Regions from separate parts of the Terrabacter sp. Soil811 genome, predicted to be linked through region 1. Evidence: riboswitches for the same ligand, from Rfam matches in the RefSeq annotation. Region 1 holds a riboswitch; each other region holds the start of a gene.
What was found. Region 1 has a riboswitch for cyclic di-AMP ahead of ASH01_RS08715 (C40 family peptidase). Riboswitches for the same ligand answer to the same signal wherever they lie in the genome.

Region 2: another riboswitch for cyclic di-AMP. It lies ahead of ASH01_RS03925 (LysM peptidoglycan-binding domain-containing protein); the one in region 1 lies ahead of ASH01_RS08715 (C40 family peptidase).
Region 3: another riboswitch for cyclic di-AMP. It lies ahead of ASH01_RS18395 (CHAP domain-containing protein); the one in region 1 lies ahead of ASH01_RS08715 (C40 family peptidase).

Annotation. Positions count from the first base shown of each region.
Region 1 covers NZ_LMSX01000007.1:384,956-391,132, reverse strand. The annotation lists gene ASH01_RS08730 (acyl-CoA dehydrogenase) at 1-1,162, opposite strand, end outside; gene ASH01_RS08725 (hypothetical protein) at 1,416-1,622, shown strand; tRNA gene ASH01_RS22925 (tRNA-Gly) at 1,826-1,899, opposite strand; gene ASH01_RS08720 (FBP domain-containing protein) at 2,012-2,506, opposite strand; cyclic di-AMP (ydaO/yuaA leader) riboswitch at 2,928-3,070, shown strand; gene ASH01_RS08715 (C40 family peptidase) at 3,105-3,623, shown strand; gene ASH01_RS08710 (DUF6345 domain-containing protein) at 3,751-5,382, shown strand; tRNA gene ASH01_RS08705 (tRNA-Gly) at 5,445-5,518, opposite strand; gene ASH01_RS08700 (hypothetical protein) at 5,629-6,060, shown strand; gene ASH01_RS08695 (SMP-30/gluconolactonase/LRE family protein) at 6,060-6,177, shown strand, end outside.
Region 2 covers NZ_LMSX01000001.1:845,122-851,298, forward strand. The annotation lists gene ASH01_RS03910 (hypothetical protein) at 50-757, shown strand; gene ASH01_RS03915 (DUF6325 family protein) at 945-1,391, opposite strand; tRNA gene ASH01_RS03920 (tRNA-Thr) at 1,553-1,628, opposite strand; gene ASH01_RS03925 (LysM peptidoglycan-binding domain-containing protein) at 1,790-2,440, opposite strand; cyclic di-AMP (ydaO/yuaA leader) riboswitch at 2,444-2,631, opposite strand; gene ASH01_RS03930 (serine/threonine-protein kinase) at 2,952-4,844, opposite strand; gene ASH01_RS03935 (CBS domain-containing protein) at 4,944-5,375, opposite strand; gene ASH01_RS03940 (alpha,alpha-trehalose-phosphate synthase (UDP-forming)) at 5,580-6,177, shown strand, end outside.
Region 3 covers NZ_LMSX01000010.1:234,687-240,863, reverse strand. The annotation lists gene ASH01_RS18410 (potassium channel family protein) at 171-938, shown strand; gene ASH01_RS18405 (GNAT family N-acetyltransferase) at 948-1,595, shown strand; gene ASH01_RS18400 (alkene reductase) at 1,759-2,829, opposite strand; gene ASH01_RS18395 (CHAP domain-containing protein) at 3,109-3,996, opposite strand; cyclic di-AMP (ydaO/yuaA leader) riboswitch at 4,001-4,188, opposite strand; gene ASH01_RS18390 (sortase domain-containing protein) at 4,528-5,319, opposite strand; gene ASH01_RS18385 (CHRD domain-containing protein) at 5,374-6,153, opposite strand.

The sequences.
Region 1 (6,177 bases):
GCACGGCCGGGTTGCCGGCCTGCGCCTGGTTGACCGCGTCCTGCTGGCTCGCGGTGTAGATGACGAGGGCTCGCAGGCCCTCGGCATACGCCTTCTGGAGCATGAGCGAACGGCGGACGTCGGGGTGGTGCGTGATGGTGACGCGCGGCGCCGCCTTGTCGGTCATCTGCGTCAGGTCGGCGCCCTGGACGCGCTCCTTGGCGTACTCGAGGGCGTTGAGGTAGCCGGTCGAGAGTGTGGCGATCGCCTTGGTGCCGACGAACATCCGGGCGTTCTCGATGACCTTGAACATCTGGGCGATGCCGTCGTGCACGTCGCCGAGCAGGGTGCCGACGGCCGGCTCGTGCTCGCCGAAGGTGACCTCGCACGTGGTGCTGACCTTGAGGCCCATCTTGTGCTCGACGTTGGTGACGTGGGCGCCGTTGCGCTCGCCGAGCTCGCCGGTCTCGAGGTCGACCTGGAACTTCGGCACGATGAAGAGGGAGAGGCCCTTGGTGCCGGGGCCTGCGCCCTCGGGGCGGGCCAGGACGAAGTGGACGACGTTGTCGACCATGTCGGACTCGGCCGAGGTGATGAAGCGCTTGACGCCGGTGATGTGCCACGTGCCGTCGGGCTGCTGGACGGCCTTGGTGCGGCCCGCGCCGACGTCGGAGCCGGCGTCGGGCTCGGTGAGCACCATGGTCGTGTGCCAGGCCTGGTCGACGATGTGCTTGGCGAGCTTCTTCTGGTCGTCGGTGCCGAGGTGCCAGAGGAGGTTGGCGAAGGAGTAGCTCGCCGTGAACATGTGGATCGCGGGGTTGGCGCCGCAGACCATCTCGGCGACCGACCAGCGCAGGGAGGCCGGCACGACCATGCCGCCGAGCTCGGCGGGGACGTCGAGGTTGCCCCAGTCGCCGTCGACGTAGGCCTTGAACGACTTCTTGAACGACTCGGGCATCGTCACCGACTGGCCGACCGGGTCGTAGACGGGCGGGTTGCGGTCGCTGTCGAGCAGGCTGTCGGCCAGCTCGTGCTCGGCGAGGCGTGAGACCTCGCGGAGGATGTCCTTGGCGGCGTCGACGTCGACGTCGGCGTAGATGCCGGTGCCGAGGACGTCCTGACGGTTGAAGACCTCGAAGAGGTTGAACTCGAGGTCACGCACATTGCTCTTGTAGTGGCCCATCCGGGGACCCTCCACGTTCTGTCGCTCGTCGTGCGTCCGCGCTGTCGTCGGCGGGCGCGCCAAGTTACTGGCCGGTCACTTCCATGATGCTACTGACCGGTAACGATCGCAAGGGGGAGAGGTCACGGTTGCGCCACGAGCGGCCTCCGAGGGCGTATGCCGCCCGGCCGGCCTGTGCGCCACGCACCCGTCGCCGGGACGGCCCGGTCGCAAACGGGGTGCGTCACGCGTCGGGAGCCGCTGGGATGGGGACATGGACGCCCGTCACCGCCTCGCCCTGGACCCCTTCGACTGGCAGCGCACCGCCTCGGGCCAGATCCGCGTGAGCCGGGGTGGCCGGCTCGTCGCCGGCGCAGCCGCACGCCGGCTCGAACGGGTGCTCGACGGCGACGACGAGGACGCGGTCCAGCACGCCCTGGCCCGGGCGACCGGCAACTACCGGCGCGGCAACGAGCGCTGACGGTGGGGAGCGCCGGCCACCCGGCCCGCGAGCCCCGACCCGACGGCATACGTGCTCGGACGGCATACGTGCCCGGACGGCATACGTGCCCGGACGGTATACGTGCCCGGACAGCAGAAGGGCCCGGACAGCAGAAGGGCCCGGACAGCAGAAGGGCCCGGACAGCAGAAGGGCCCGGTCACGGAGACCGGGCCCTTCCCATCTGGAGCAGGCGGCACGAATTGCACGTACGTCTTCCTTCTGGAAGAAGGCTGTTCTGCTACTGAACTACGCCTGCGAGGCGTCGCCAACCGTAGCAACAGTCGGGCCGCGACGTCCAAACGGCGCTCGGGCGCGCCGCCGGACCGCCCGCTCGGGTCCGGGCCGACGCGCTCGAGGTCAGCCGACGGTCACGAGCCGTCGCGCAGGCGGCGGGCGAAGGCCGACGACCGCGCCCGCAGCTCCTCGACACGTCGCTCGTCGAGGGCGAGCGGGTCGAGGCCGCCCTCCATGCCGTTCGGCGGGCGCCGGACGTGCGTCGAGCAGCTGAAGTCGGCGTGCACGAGGGTGCCGAGGCTGTTGCCCTCGCGGCCGGATGCCCCGGCCCGCCGGGCCACGAAGAGGGCCACCTCGCTCGTCGCAAAGGCGTCCTCGCACCAGGCGCACATCGCGCTCGCCTTGCGCGTGCGCTCTGCGGTCCGGAGGAGGAAGCCGACGGGTTCCTCGTCGACCGGGACGACGGCGTAGGCCCGTTGCGGGTTGCTGCGGTCGACCCAGCCGAGGTAGTCGAGCGTCTCCCAGCGCCATCCGAGGTCGAGGTCGGCGGGAAGGGTGGCCTGCTTGGCCTCACGCCGGGAGGCGTTGACGAAGGAGGCGCGAATCTCGTTGTCCGTCAATGGTTTCACGGTCTGTTCCTGTCAGTCGGGCAGGACCGGGTGACCCGGTCAGCCGGGGTGGGGGAGGTGGGGCGGGACCCTGACCGCTGAGCAGGCCATGACGGCCACCCACCTCTCCGCGGGCCTCCCCGCTGACGACTGACGTGCCCCGACGGAGCAGCGTCCATGGTGTGTCACGACGTCCGCGGTGGTCCACCGGTTTACCGGAGCGCAGCAGCGCCGGACTGCGTATGCCGTGGGCTGCCGAGGACGTCCATCACGCCGCGGTGGCCGACGGAATGTCCGCTCCCACCGCATTTGACTTGTCAACTATTGCCACAATCTGTTCGTGTAGGACCCTTTTCGTGACCTGTCTGTCACCGTCGATGGATGCTCATCGCCCGGGGTCTCCCCCGAGCGGCCCACCGCACGCCGAGTCCTGTCCACCGGTGGGGCAGCAACGCAATAACGGACAGGAGTGGGGGACCCACTTTCGGGCCGGCCAGCCGGTCCTTGGGGTGAAGCCGCATCTGCGGCCGGGCATCTTCCGCCCGAACCCGACAGCTCACCTCACAGGCGTGGGAAGGAATCCACCATGCCCGCTTCTACCCTTGCACGCCGAATTCCCTTGCAGTCCCTGGCTATCACGCCACTTCTCGCAGCCGCCCTCCTCGTCGGGACGGGTAGCGCGCCGACATCGTCGGTGACGCCCCAGGCGGCCTCTCGAGCGGGAACCGCTCCGGTCACCATCAAGGCCAAACCGGTCGCCTACGTCTCGGCCGCCACGCGTGCTGCGCGCGGCAGGACCGCCGTCAGGATCGCCGCCGCACAGCAGGGCGATCCCTACCGCTACGGGGCCGCGGGCCCGTCGGCGTTCGACTGCTCCGGCCTCGTCTACTACACCTACCGCACCCGTCTCGGCGTCGGCGTCCCGCGCACCGCCAACGCACAGAGACTCGCCAGCGTCCGCATCAGCAAGGCGAACGTCCAGCAGGGCGACCTCATCTTCTTCATGTCCGGGGGCCGCGCCTACCACGTCGGCATCTACGCCGGCTACGGCAAGGTCTGGCACGCACCCAGACCCGGCCAGCGCGTCCAGCTCTCGAGGATCTGGACGACGAGCTGGGTCGCAGGCCGCATGCCCTGACGCCCGTCACACCGTCCCGTGACCGGTGTCGGGCGCGTCCGCCACCGGCCACGGGACGGCGTATCAGTGACTGTCCCGTGGGCCTCTGTCCCCTGCGTCGTCCGACGTCCGGACCAGGGAGATCTCCATGACCACGTCACTGCCCGTCTTCGAGCTGGGCCGACCGCGGCTCGACCTCGAACGCGTCGCCGCCCTCGCCGCCGACCTGCTGGAGCTGCGGGGAGAGGTGACCGAGGACGGGGACCGTCTCTCCGTCTCCGACGAGAACCTCGTGCTCGAGGTCTTCACCGCCTCCGGCGAGCTCTTCGCGGCGGACCGTTCGCAGCTGCACAACCCATCCCTGCGACCCGTGCTGCCCACGCCTGAGGAGGCCTACGCGCGGGCGAGGGACCTCATGGAGCGCCACGCCCTCGCGCCGCGGACCGGTGAGCTCGTCGAGCTCGTCGAGCTCGGCCCCGGCGGTACCCACGTCGCTGCACGGGCACGCCGCCGCGCACGTGCGGACCGGCGCACCCGGCAGCTGGACGTGCAGGCACGCTTCACCCTCGGCATCCGCAACCCCGGGGTCGACTCGGAGCCGAAGGTCCTCCCGGTCATCGGCGGTGGTGGGAAGCTCTCGTTCACCTTCGGTGACGGGGGGCGGCTCATCGGCGCCAACGGCGGCTTCCGCCCGGTCGGCGAGCCGACGTTCGTCGACGCGCTCGACGTCGACGAGGCGTTCGAGAGGCTCGGCTCGGGCGACAAGCTCGACCGCGAGGGTGCCTACCTCGCGTACTACCTCGCGCCGGGTGACGTCGGTCAGGAGGTGCTCACGCCGGTGTGGGTCTTCACGAGCGCGTTCGACGTCGAGCACGCCGGTGGCAGGGGTCGATCGACCGTGCACGGGCGCCACACCTTCGTGGCGGCCACCGACCGCGGACCCGTCTTTGCGCAGGTGGAGGAGCAGTCGGAGCGGGGGGACAGGCCCCCGGCAGCCCGGAGACCCTTCGACCGCAACGGGGCCCGAGCCGACCGTGCAGTCAACCCGAGCGAGGCGGGCACCAGCTGGGTCAGGCAGATCGACCAGAGCACGCCCCTGGGTGGCAGCCCTGCCAACGCCCAGGGCTTCGTCGACGGCCTGTCGGCCGACGGGTGGCAGACGAACTTCAACTGGGGCGACCTCAACGCCTGGGAGTCGGACTGGCACTCCGACGACGACACGTGGGTCGACGCCGCCGACTTCGTCTTCTACACCGGCCACGCCAACCAGAACGGCTGGGTGCTGTGCGTGCCCGGCAAGAAGCAGTCGGTGCTCCTGACCCCGAGCTCCGTCGGTGCGGCGCCGGCATCACCCGGCGACCTCTACGGCCAGAACGACCTCGAGTGGTTCGCCGTGGCCGCCTGCGGGCCGCTCCAGGACGACGTCATCTCGGCCGGTGGCGGCGACGTGCTGAGCCGCTGGGACGGCGCCTTCGACGGCCTGCACACGATGCTCGGCTACGGCGCGATCACCTTCGACAACACCGATGAGGGACGCAAGCTGGCCCGCTACACCCGCGACGGAATGAGCGTCATCGATGCCTGGTTCCGGACCGCCAAGGAGGTCCAGCCAGCCACGAACGGAGAGGCCGCGCCCGACGGCCCGGACGTGTGGGTGGGTGCCATGTGGGTCACCAAGGCGGGCGTCGACCCCTCTGGCGACCACATCTGGGGCCACGGCTCGGTCGCCGCTGACCCGACGGCACCCACGCAGCTCGTCTGCATGTGGACGACCTGCTAGGCGGACGCCGCGAGACGAGCGAAGGCCCCGAACGGCATACCGGTCGGGGCCCTCGCGTCGTGTGGAGCGAGCGACGGGAATCGAACCCGCGTATCCAGCTTGGGAAGCTGGCGCTCTACCATTGAGCTACGCTCGCACGGGCCGCCCGGAGGTGCCCCGCGAAAGGGTCCGCAAGGCGGCACGCGGCGTCAGTGTAGCCGACACCGCGCCAGTGCCAGGAACGCGACCCCAGGGGCCGAAACCGTCATGGATCTCGCCAAGCAGACCGCCTTCGTCGACCATGTCCGCGAGCGCGGCGGGGCGAGTGCCCAGGTGGCCGTCACCCTCGAGCAGTTCTTCGAGGGCAACGACTGCGAGTGGTGCATCGCGCCGAACCGTCCCGAGGACGTGCCGCTCGACACCGTGCGCCGGGTGCTCTTCGAGCTGCGCGAGCACCCGGAGGTGCACGACGTGCGGGTGGAGCTCGACGTCCTCGAGTTCCAGGACTTCCCCGACGACGAATGGCCCTACGCGAGTGGGGTGGCCGTCATCACGACCCTGCTCCCCGAGGAGGTCGACGCGATGACGATCGATGCCGACACCGAGTCGAGCGGCGGCCCCGCCGCGAGCGCGCAGTGGCTCGTCGACGGGCCGGTCGTGCCCGACGGCCACCACTACGTCGGCGTGTGGTGGGACTGATGGCTGCCGACGGCGGCCCGATCGTGACGGGAGAGCTCGAGCAGGTCACCGACGCCGTCTGCTACCACGGCGAGGGGCCCGTGTGGTCGCCGACGTGGGGTGGGCTGCGCTGGGTCG
Region 2 (6,177 bases), on a different contig from region 1:
CGTCACACGATCGGTCCCGACGAAGGCCGCACGGGCCCACGGCTGGAGCATGAGCATGCATGAGGACGACCGTGGTCGGGCCGAGTCACCGGCCGACCTCGCACCACGGGGGCGGGTGCTCGACGAGATCCGCACACCGCGGGCGGCGGCCATCGCCGGGATCGCCTTCGCCGTGCTCCTGGGGGCGGTCGTCATCCTCATGTACCTGGCGCTCCCGGGCACCGGCGGCCGCTCGACGTGGATCACCGATGCGGAGCGCCGCGGCAGGGTCACGCTGGCGATGCAGCTCACCCCGTACGCGGGCATCGCCTTCCTGTGGTTCATCGGGGTGATCCGTTCCCGTCTCGGGCACCGCGAGGACAAGCTGTTCGCGACAGCCTTCCTCGGGTCGGGGCTGCTCTTCGTCGCCATGCTCTTCGCCGCATCTGCAGACGTCGGAGCCCTGCTCGCCCTCTACGACGGGCCCGACAGCGTCTCGCCGGAGTACGTCCGGCAGGTGGGGGCGGTCAGCACGGCCCTCCTGACGACGTTCGGCATCCGCATGGCAGCGGTCTTCACGATGGTCGTCACGAACCTCGGCCGTCGCACCGGGATCGTGCCTCGCTGGCTCGTGGCCGTGGGGTTCGTCGTCGCGCTGGTCCTGCTCCTTGCACCACCGCGGACGGTCTGGGCCGTCCTGCTCTTCCCGTTGTGGGTCCTGCTCCTCAGCCTGCACCTGCTGGTCACGTCGTTCCGACCGGAGCCGGCGACGGCGTAGGGCAGCGCAAGGAGCCGTGGAGCCCTGAGCGGGCCCCACGGCCCGAGTCACGCGTCAGCGGCGATCGCGGCGATCGTCGCGCCGGTCCTCACGGCGTTCACCGCGCCGGTGAATCCCGTGCGCGACGACGACGGCGCCGCCGACGGCGGCCACTGTCCTTCTCCTGCGCCTGGCTGCGAGTGGCATGTCAGGCTCCTTCCTCTTCGTCGGACTCGATGGCGGCGATGACGGCCTGGATCGGGATGCGCCCGCTGGCCACGAGCTGGCCGCCGGCGTGACGCACCGCCGCGCCGAAGGGAGCCGCCCACAGGTTCTCCCAGACCAGGACGGCCGCTGAGCTGCCGGGCTCGATGGTGTCGGCCAGGTCGGCGACGTCCTGCTCGCTGAGCAGCATGGCCAGCTCGGTCTCGTACGCACGGAGCTCGCCGATCTCCGAGTCCTCCAGGTCGGTCGCCTCGAAGGCCTCGAAGCTGCCGTCCTCCGCCTTCTTGAAGAACAGCAGGTCCAGGACCCGGATGAGCTCGCGATCCACGTAGTCCTTGAGGATCGGGGCGATCTTGCCGTTGAGGGTGCTGCCCTCGAACTCCACGACGATCCAGTCCACCGGACCGAGCTCGTCGACGTTGAGAGTCATGTCATCTTCTCCTTGAGGTGCGTCCGATGGATCGGTGCGTCCGATGGGGGACCGATCCCAACGCTAGGAGCCGCTCGTCCGTCCCGCGTCATCCGCCGGGGATGAGCCTCTCGCCGTGGGCACGCAGATGCGGGCCCGTCAGCCGGACTCGCACGTCACGGTGGAGCTGGCGAGGGGACTCGAACCCCTAACCGCCTGTTTACAAGACAGGTGCGCTACCAATTGCGCCACGCCAGCACGTCTCGGCGCGAGCGCCGCGGACGGGCGAAAGCGTAACCGAGCGGGACGGCATACGCCCAAACACCGGGCGCGAGCCGACGCCGGACATGAGAAGGACGGCCCCGCGCAAACCCAGGGGTTGGTCGCGCGAGGCCGTCCGGCTCAGTTGTATCAGGAACTCACGGGAGTCGCAGAGTCTGACCCACGAAGATGAGGTTCGGGTTGGTGACCCGGGCGCCGTTGGCCTTCCAGAGGGCCTTCCAGCCGCCGGCCACGTGGTAGCGCGCGGCGATCTTGCCGAGGGTGTCGCCGCTGTGCACGGTGACCTTCGCGCCCTTGGCGGTGTTCTTGACCGTGGGCTTCGTCGCGTACGTCTTCTTCTTGACGACCTTCTTCGTCGTCACGGGCTTGCGGACGGTCGACCGCGAGACCGGGTTCGTCGTCGCGCCACCGTTGGCCCGCGTCAGGCCGGCCCGCTGCGAGCACACCGGCCAGGCGCCGGGGCCCTGGGAGGCGAGGACGCGCTGCGCGATGGCGATCTGCTCGGCCCGCGTGGCGAGGTCGGCGCGCGACGCGAAGGCCGTGCCGCCGTAGCCACGCCACGTGCTCTGCACGAACTGGAGGCCGCCGTAGTAGCCGTTGCCGGTGTTGATGTGCCAGTTGCCGCTCGACTCGCACTGGGCGACGCGATCCCAGACCGAGGCGGCCTTGGCCGACCCGCCCGTGGCGATCCCACCGACGATGGTGGCGGCTCCAGCGATTCCGACTCCCGCGATGCGCTGCTTGGCCGAGATCTTCTTGGCCGCAGCATGCTTGGACATGTACTGCATGGGTGATCCTTCCTGACGCGCGCCTGCGGGGTTAGCTGTCGGGTTGGGGCGTCAGGTGCCCCGTCGCGGATGCGACTTCACCCCGAGACCAGATCTCGTCCTCTTGACATGCGCTTCGACACACATGCACTCACTGGCCACACTGGGTCCCCCGTCCTCGCCCGGCCCACGGGTGTGGGCTACATCCCTGGCTGGCGAGGCTCGGCGCGCTCAGGGAACGGATAAATGGGTGTCCATGTGAAGTTGTGGGAGCGTTCGTGTGGAGCCGGACGCGACGAAGCGACCCGGGAGCCGAGTGGTGCTGCTCCCGTTCGACCCGAAAGTCGAGGCCGCCGAGCACTGACGGTACGGGAGGTTTCCGCAGCGCACAAGGCACGTCGAGACACTTCCGTGATCTTTTTTTCAGCCCCAGATGCAGGTCGATGCGCTATGCACACAGGCCCCGCACAGAGGCCGCCCGGACGCCCCACAGGCCCCGCCCCGCACGCTCACCGTCTCGTGCGCCGAGCCGTCACTTCCCGAAAGGGTTCGTCGTGAACGGGTCCCACGTGAGGCTCGACCCGTGCTGCAGGGCCACGAGCGCAGCCGCGACGCCGAAGACGGCGAGCAGCCCGGAGACGATCTGCGCGGCCAGGCCGGCCGGCACGAGGAGCCGCGCCATCGAGCGCGAACCGCGTCGCAGCGAGGCGCCGCCGGGGCCCCACCACAGCATGAGCAGGCCGAGGACACCGCCGATCGCGAGCGTGATCGGTGTGCCCGGGCCGAGGTCGGTCCCCTGCGTGCCGGCGAGGAGCAGGGCGGCCGCGAAGACGCCGGCGAGCGCCACCGCCACGGGCAGGAGCAGCCCGACCCCCGTTGCGATGATGCCGACGACGAGGTGCCACGGGCTCGACACGACGGCGAAGGGCACGTCGCTGCGCCGGCGGCCGAAGTCGTAGCGGCGCAGCACGAGCGCCGTCACCGAGCGATCGGTGGCCCGGGCGAGCGCCGACAGGACGACGAGCACGACGAGGGCGATGCCCGGCCACGCCATGAGGGCACCGACCCAGGCGATCGCGACGGCGGCGAGCAGGCCGGTGCGCATCGGCAGTCCGATGCGCGGGTCGCCCTCGCGCTGGGCGGGCTCGTCGTCCTCGTCCCACTCGTCGTCGGGCCAGTAGCCGTCCTGCGGAGCCGGTTCGACGTCCTGGCCGCCGCGCCCGTGTCGGGCATCGTAGGCCTGGGCGCCACCCCAGTCGTCCGGCGACGTGGGCTCGTCGTCCCAGCCGTGGTCGTATGCCGCCGGGCCGGGATCGGGCGACCGTGGACCGGTCGGGGGCGGGGCCCACCGCACCGGGTTCCCCGCGGCCGCACCAGCGCCCACGGCGCCTGCCGTGCCTGCCGTGCCTGCTGTGCCTGCTGTGCCGACGGGCGGCATGACGGCGGTGCTGCCGTGCTGCACGACCTGGGTGTCTCCGGGGGTCGCGCTGACGCGGCCGTCGTCCCACGGGTTGCCGCTCGGCGTCGGCACGGTCGCCGCGCGGCCGGCGGCGTAGAGCTCGAGCGCCGCGATGACCTCGTCGGCGTGGGGGCGAAGCCGCGGGTCGGGAGAGAGGGACGCGCGCAGCAGCGGCACGAGGCGCGGGTCGACGCCCTCGAGGTCGACGTCACCGGCACGGACGCGGGTGAGCACGGCGTCCATGCGGGCGCGGCCGAACGGCGGACGGCCCGACGCGGCATACGTGATCGTGGCGGCCCAGCCCCACCAGTCGGTGGCGTCCGTGATGGCGGCACCCTCGACGAGCTCGGGCGAGAGGTAGCCGGGCGTGCCCATGACCAGCCCGCCGACGGTGTGGCGCACGTCGTCCTGCAGGTGCGCGATGCCGAAGTCGATGAGGACCGGGTCGCCGTCCTCGATGAGGACGTTGCCCGGCTTGATGTCGCGGTGGACGACCCCGCACGCGTGGATGGCGCGGATCGCCTCGGCGATCCCGCGGGCCAGGCGGAGCAGGTCCGCCGGGGCCAGCGGGCCGTGGTCCTCGACGACCTCGTCGAGGGCCGGGCCGGGCACGTAGCGGGTCACGATGTACGGGCGGGGCGCCATGACGTCGGCGTCGATGACGCTCGCGACCCGCGCGTCGCGGATGCGCGAGAGGGTGTCGACCTCACGGGACAGGCGCTGCCGGGCGTCGGCGTCGTGCGCGACGTGGGCGCGCAGGACCTTGATCGCGACGGCACGGCCGCGCGGGTCGAGGGCGAGGTGGACCACGCCCATGCCGCCCTCGCCGATCTCCTCGATGAGGCGGTACGGGCCGATCCGCTGCGGGGACCCCGGCCCGCCGGGGCGCGCTGCCACGGGCACGCCACCGGTGCGCGCGCCGGGCCGCGGGTTGGGCACCCGCTCGGTCCGGTCGTACGCAGTCATACCCCTACGGTATGCGACGGGGGCGCCACGGCAGGAACCCTGCGGCAGCGAGCCTCGGAGTGTCCTCGTTCGTCGGTTCTGTCCGGTTTCTCCGGAGCGTCAGCTGCTGATGTAGTCGCGCAGCTGGTCGCGCTCGGACTGGAGCTCGGAGAGCCGGTGCTTGACGATGTCGCCGATGCTGACGATGGCGGCGAGCCTGCCGTCGGCGTCGACGATCGGCACGTGGCGCACCCGCATCTCCGTCATCGTCCCCGCGAGGTCGGCGATGTTATCGTCGGCCGAACCGGTGGTGACCTCGCTCGTCATGATCTGCGACACCGGCGCCTCGAGCACGCTCGTGCCGGTGCTGTGGAGGTGCCGGACGATGTCGCGCTCGCTGACGATCCCGTCGACGCTCGAGCCGTCCGTGCTCACCACGACCGCGCCGATGCGGTGCTCGGCCAGCAGGCCGAGCAGGCCTGCGACCGTCTCGTCGGGCTTGATGGTGATGACCTCGCTGCCCTTCTTGCGCAGCACGTCAGAAATCTTCACGGCGACTCCTTCACCTCGGCGCGATGCCCTCAGGCGGCCACCCGCTCCACCAGAGATGCCCTGTCTCGACCCTAGAGCGGGACCGCACCGGGCGCCACCGTTCGCTCGTTAGAGTGAGACCGATCGCGCCCCGCGGCGCCCCTCCCCCCGGGTCTGGGTACGTCGAGGGCCGTGCCCTCCCCTCGAGCAGCAGGAGCTGATTGCGTGTCGACCCCTCGGCCGACCTACGACCTCGTCATCGCCGCGAACCGCCTGCCCGTCGACAAGGTCATCACCGACGACGGCGAGGTCGAGTGGCGACGCAGCCCCGGCGGCCTCGTCACCGCGATGGAGTCGGTGATGCGCACGCAGCCCGGCGCCTGGGTCGGCTGGGCCGGAGACGCCGGTGAGGCACCCGAGCCGTTCGACGAGGACGGCATCCACCTGCACCCCGTGCCGCTGTCGACCGACGAGGTCCGGGACTACTACGAGGGCTTCTCCAACGACACCCTGTGGCCGATCTACCACGATGTCATCGTGCCCGCGACCTTCCACCGCGAGTGGTGGTCGAGCTACCAGACGGTCAACCGACGCTTCGCCGAGGCCGTTGCCGAGGTCGCGGCCGAGGGAGCCACCGTGTGGGTGCAGGACTACCAGCTCCAGCTCGTCCCGGCCCTCGTGCGCCAGCTGCGACCCGACGTGCGCATCGGGTGGTTCAACCACATCCCCTTCCCGCCCGTCGAGCTCTTCGCCCAGCTGCCGTGGCGGGCCCAGCTGCTCGAGGGCCTGCTCGGGGCCGACTTCCTCGGCTTCCAGCGCCAGG
Region 3 (6,177 bases), on a different contig from region 1:
CGAGGACCGCCCCGACGAGTGCGCCCGGCCGTCCAGACCGTCCAGACCGTCCAGACCGTCCAGACCGTCCAGACCGGCCCAACCTTTCCGGCCCGACGAGCCGCGCGGAGCGCCGAAAAGTCCTCGTCCGCCGCCCCCTCCTCGATCGGTACGGACTCGTCCTCGTCCTCGTGCTGGCCACGATCGCCGTCCAAGGACTCGTCGACACCCGTGGCTCGGTCGTCGCCCAGCTCTTCGCGCACGCGATCAGTGGCCTGGCGCTCGTCGCGGCCGCCCGTGCGTCAGGGTTGCGACGTCGCTGGCGTCGGGCCGTCAACGTCCTCGTCGCCGCGGTCCTCATCCTCAGCGTCGCGACGTTGACCTACCGTCGCGCCGACGGCACCCAGACGGTGCCCCCCGAGACGGTGTGGCTGCTCGCCGCCGCGCTGACGCCGGTGCTCATCGCCCGACGGGTGCTGCAGCACACGGTGGTCACCGTCCAGACCATCATGGGCTCGGTCGCTGCCTACCTCCAGATCGCCGTGACCTATGCCTTCCTCTTCCAGACCCTCGATGCGTTCACGTCGACCCCGTTCTTCGGTGAGGACGTGCCGACGACGACGTACATGTACTTCAGCCTCGTGACGATCTCGACGGTCGGTTTCGGTGACGTCGCAGCAGTGACGGATCTCGGGCGGATGGCCGCGGCGAGTGAGGCCGTCATCGGCCAGGTCTACCTCGTCACCTTCGTCGCGCTCATCGTCGCTCGCTTCGCGGCGGGTATGCCGCGTGCCTCGGCCGCTGTCGGCGCCGGCGGGGTGCCGGGCGGGGCCCGGGCCCCTCGCACCCTCTTCGAGGCGTTGGACTCGTCGAGGACGCAGCAGCCGCCTCCCGAGGGCGAGCCGGAGGAGCCGGAGGACGGCCCACCGGGCAGGCCCGGTGCCGAGGGCTCGGCCTAGCATCGGCGCATGTCCGACGTTCCCGACGTGCCCGACGTGCCCGACGTGCCCGACGTGCCCGACGTTCTCGACCGGATCGCGGCGACCGCTACGACGGGTACGACCGATGCGACCGATGCGCCGGCGGTGCGTGATGCCACGCCCGGCGACGCCGCCGCGTGCGCTGCGATCTACGCCCCCTACGTCACCGGCACGACGGTCACCTTCGAGACGGAGCCGCCGGACGTCGCCGAGATGGAGCGCCGGATCGCCAAGGCGCAGGCGCGGCACGCCTTCCTCGTGCTCGAGGACGCGGGCGAGGTCGTCGGCTACGCGTATGCCGGACCGTTCAAGGAGCGGGCGGCGTACCGGTGGTCGTGCGAGGTGTCGGTCTACCTCGCGGGCGACCAGCGCGGTCGCGGCGGCGGGCGGCGGCTCTACGAGGCGCTGCTCGAGCGGCTCACGGCCCGCGGCTACCGGATGGCCGCGGCCGGGATGACCCAGCCCAACGAGGCGAGCGGCCGGCTGCACGCGGCGATGGGCTTCGAGCCGGTCGGCACCTACCGCGACATCGGCTGGAAGTTCGGCGCCTCGCACGACGTCGCGTGGGTCCAGCGACCCCTCGGCGACCCGCTCCCGTCCGGGGGTGGCGCCGAGAACCCGCCCGAGCCCACCTGACCGGCGAGCGCCGGTGCCCACCTGACCGGCCTACGCCGATGCCCATCCGACCTGGCCCAGTCGAGTGAGCGCTCCGTCCCAGTCGAGTGAGCGCCCCGCCACAGGTGGTCTGTGACGGGGCGCTCACTCGACTGTTACCGGGCGCTCACTCGACGGTGGGGTGTCAGGGGAGGGCGGGGTAGTCCGTGTAGCCCTCGGCGCCGCCGCCGTAGAAGGTGGCGGAGTTCGGCTCGTTGAGCGGGGCGCCCTCGCGCCAGCGACGGACGAGGTCCGGGTTGGCGAGGAACTCGCGCCCCACGGCGACGAGGTCACCGAGGTCGCGCTCGAGGATGTCCTCGACGTCGGCCAGCTCGGTGACCTTGCCGAAGCCGGTGTTGAGGATGACCGGGCCGTCGAAACGCTTGCGCAGATCGCGGACGAGGTCGGACTCCGGGTCGCCGAGGATGCTGAGGTAGGCGAGCCCGAGCGGGGCGATGCCCTCGACGAGCGACTCGTAGGTCGCGGCCGTCTCGGCCTCGTCCTCCTCGAGGACGCCCTGGATGTTGTGCGCGGGCGAGATGCGGATGCCGACGCGGTCGGCGCCGATCGCCTCGGCCACGGCCTTCGTGATCTCGACGGTCAGGCGGGCGCGGTTCTCGGGCGACCCGCCGTAGGAGTCGGTGCGCTCGTTGCTCGACGGCGCGAGGAACTGGTGCGGCAGGTAGCCGTTCGCGGCGTGCACCTCGACGCCGTCGAGCCCGGCCGCGACGGCCTGGCGCGCTGCGTGGACGAACTCCGCCACGAGCGCGGGGATCTCGTCGGTCTCCAGGGCCCGCGGGACGGCATACGCCTGCTGGCCGTTCGGGGTCACGATCTCGCCGGGCGCGGCGATGGCGCTCGGCGCCACGCTCTCGAGGCCGCCCTTGTTGTCGGGGTGGGCGATGCGGCCGGCGTGCATGAGCTGGACGACCACGCGGCCGTCGCCCTCGTGCACGGCATCGGCGACGAGGCGCCAGCCGGCGACCTGCTCGTCGGAGTGCATGCCGGGGGTGTCGAGGTAGCCCTGCCCGACGGCGCTCGGCTGGGTGCCCTCGGTGATGATGAGGCCGGCGCTCGCGCGCTGGCCGTAGTACTCGGCGTTGAGCTCGGTCGGTGCCTGGCCCTCGCCCGCGCGGTTGCGGGTCAGCGGGGCCATGACGAAGCGCTGGGGAAGGTCCCAGCGGCCGATGCGGATGCTCTCGAAGGCCGTGGACACAGGCCTGCTCCTCACGTCTAGGGGACTGTCGGTGGCGGTTGGCGGCCCCCACCGTCTATCGGTGGAGCCTTCAACTACCTAGGCGACAAGGAGGGCAGGCGGTCGATCATTCCCGTGTGTCCAGGGTTGCGCGTGTGGGGGATCCCACGCGGGCCGGAGGGTTCGGGTGGGTATGCCGAAGGGGAGGATGCGCAGGCATCCTCCCCTTCGTACGCGCTCAGCTCGTGGAGAACTCCGCGGTGGTCGTCGCGGAGGTCGTCGAGATGACGACCCGGTGGGTCACGGCACGTAGATGTACTTCATGCCGGGACCGTCGGTCAGCGTGCGCGTGTTGTAGTTGTACGCACCGGCGAGGGCGTTCATCTCGATGATCGTCACCTCGTTGCCGTTGACCGCGGTCACCCAGGCGACGTGGCCGACGCTCGAGGAGCCGTGGACGCCGGGCTGCATGACGAGGATCGACCGCGTGCGCGGCGTGCCCGTCACGGTGTAGCCCGCGGATGCTGCGCCCGAGGCCCACGCCATGGCGTTGCCGGTCCAGCCGCCGGGGTAGTAGCCCTCGGACTGGTACCACTTGTTGAGGGCGCCCCAGGTGCACTGGCCCGCGGTGGCCCAGTTGGAGGAGGCGCGCACGCCGGACGAGGCGCTCGGTGTCGTGGAGTTGACGCTCGCCTTCGCCGACGACGTGCTCGTCGTCAGCGTGGCGCGGGTCAGGTCGCGGGAGGCGCGCTGGGAGGCGGTCTTGCGCTGGGCGGCGGCCTGGGCTGCGGCCTTGGCGGCAGCCCGCTCGGACTTGACCTGGACGTCCTCGATGACCTGCGGCTTGGCCGGCGCGACGCGGTGGGCGACGGCCTTCTGCGCGGCCGGGGCGAAGCCGATCTTCGACAGCGCGGTCGACGCGGCCGGGGTGGCAGCCGTGGCCGGACCGACAGCGGCGGGAGCCGCGGCGTCGACACCGGCAGCAGCCGCGACGTCGCCCGAGTTGGGCGACAGGGTGTCGGCGCTCGCCGGGTTGGCGAAGGTGGCGACCAGGCCACCGGTGGCGGCGACGACGGCGCCCGCCTTCATGGCCGGCTGAGCCGACTCACGGGCGAGGAGCTTGAGTTCGTTGAGGGGGTTGTGGCGGCCTGGCGCACGATGGCGACCGCGGATGTTCTCAGTGTTCACGCGTGTTACCTCTCCGCGCCTACGAAGTTAGCTGTCGGGTTCGGGCGGAAAGGTGCCCGGGCCACCCCCGCCCCGCGATGCTCGCGTGGCGGGTGGGTCTTCACCCCAAGGACGTCCGAAGTCGTTGCGTAGGACGTCCGGAGAAACGTGTGGTTCCTCCGCTCCTGTCACAAGGTTCGATCTCTCTCGTCAGGCGGTGACAGGACTAGGCGGTCCACCTCGCGAGAGCCCGGCCAGGTGGCCGAACTCCCGGAAGACTAGACGAGGCGGCTGGCAAATGTCACGCCACGGTAACGACGACGCGCGCCGATCGCCCCTGAATGTCCGAAGTGCCCGTCTATACCAACGCTTTACCTTCAGCTGGGTGAGACGTGGATCACATCCGGAGGGGGTCCTCGACAAGCCCCCCACGGGTATGCCGCGGGGTCCCTCGGTGGGGACCCCGCGGCATACGCCGGGCTGAAGTGGCTCGAGTGTGGCTCGAGCGAGGCTCGACTGCGGGTCGGGCCGGGCGCGGTCCCGGAGCGGTCGTCAGGCGGCGCGCGAGAGGTGGCCGAAGACCACGACGTTGTCGCGGTACTCGTTGCGGCTGTCGGTCGGCCCGCCACACGTCACGAGGCGGATCTCGGCCTGGGTGAAGTCGCCCTTGTAGACGAGCTCGGTCGGGAACTGGGACTTCTTGTAGGCCGCGACCTTGTCGACGGTGAAGGTCAGGTGCGACCCGTCCCGGCGCGACACCTTGACGACGTCACCGGCCCTGACCTTGCCCAGCTCGTAGAAGATGCCCGGGACGCCCGAGGGGGTGTCGACGTGTGCGGCGAGGACCGACGGGCCGAGCTGGCCGGGCGTGGGGCCGGCGTCGTAGATCCCGACCTCCTGGGCCGTGCCCGGCACGGAGATCGTGCCATCGGCCTGGATGCCGAGCCGGACGAAGTGCGAGGAGCGCACCCCGATCGACGGGATCTCGATCGACGTCGGCTCGGACGCCTCGAGGAAGTCACCGATGCCGACGGTGCCCGGCGCGGCGCCGGCCGTCCTGCCCGCCGCCGGTGTCCCACCCTGACCGGGGGACGCCGACGGGCTGGACGAGGACGGGCCGGGCGTCGCGGGGGCGCTGGCCGTGGCGACCCCGCCCGCCGCGGGCTGCGGCGGGCCGGGGGTCCCCGAGCTCCCTCTGAGGCCGACCACGAGCGCGACGATCCCGATGACGACGAGCACTGCCGTGACCGCCAGCGCCGCCGTCACGCCCGCGCTGATGCGGCGGGTGCTGCGTTTGCCGGTGGGCGACGTCGGCTCGGGCGTGGAGCCGGTCGGTGCGCTCATGGTCGGGTCACTCCCGGTCGGTCGTGTCGGTGTCGGTCGCTCGGTGTCGGTCGCTCAGGCGCGCGAGCGGGTGCGACGGGCGGCGAAGGCGCCGGTCCCGGCCGCGGCGAGCAGGGCGCCAGCACCGACGAGCATGAGGGCCTCGTTCTGGCCACCGCTCTTGAGGCCGTCAGCGGCCTGGCCGCCGCCGGTGTGCATGCCGCCGGCCGGGGCGACGCGCAGCGCGCCACACAGGGCCGGGTCGGTGGCCTCGGTCGGGAGCGACGGCATGAGGTCGCTCTTCGTGGCACCGGAGTACTTGCCGTCTTTGTTGTAGTCGACACCGTGGATGACGACGACGGACTGGCCGGCCGAGATCGCCTTCGCGACGCCGCTCGAGACCTTGATGCTGCCGCGCTGGTAGGCGATCTTGCCGCCGGGCGCCGTGCTGAAGCGGTCGATCGCGAGGCCCGACTTCGGGCTCGTGTCACCGGTCTTGGTCAGCGACACGACGATGTCGCCGTAGGCCGGTCCGCCCTCGGTCGTGTTGAGGTGGCCGTCGCCGTTCTTGTCGTCGGACTGGACCGGGCACTCGTGGCGGGCCTCGGCGCCGAAGTGGATGTGCGCGGCGTGCGGGTTGTCGGGGAGCAGGCCGTTGGCGGCCATCGTCACGGTGATCGTGTTGCCCGTGACCTCGACCATGGCGGTACCGCTGCCGTCGACACCGTTGCCGGCGACGGGCTTGAGGTTGGCGCTGACCCAGGCGTCCGCGGCGAAGGCCGGGCCGACGCTGAGGGCCATGGCGGCGGCAGCAGCGAGGCTGGCGCCGGCGATCCGAGTGGTGGTGGTGCGCATCTGTGTTCCTCCTTGACGAGGAGA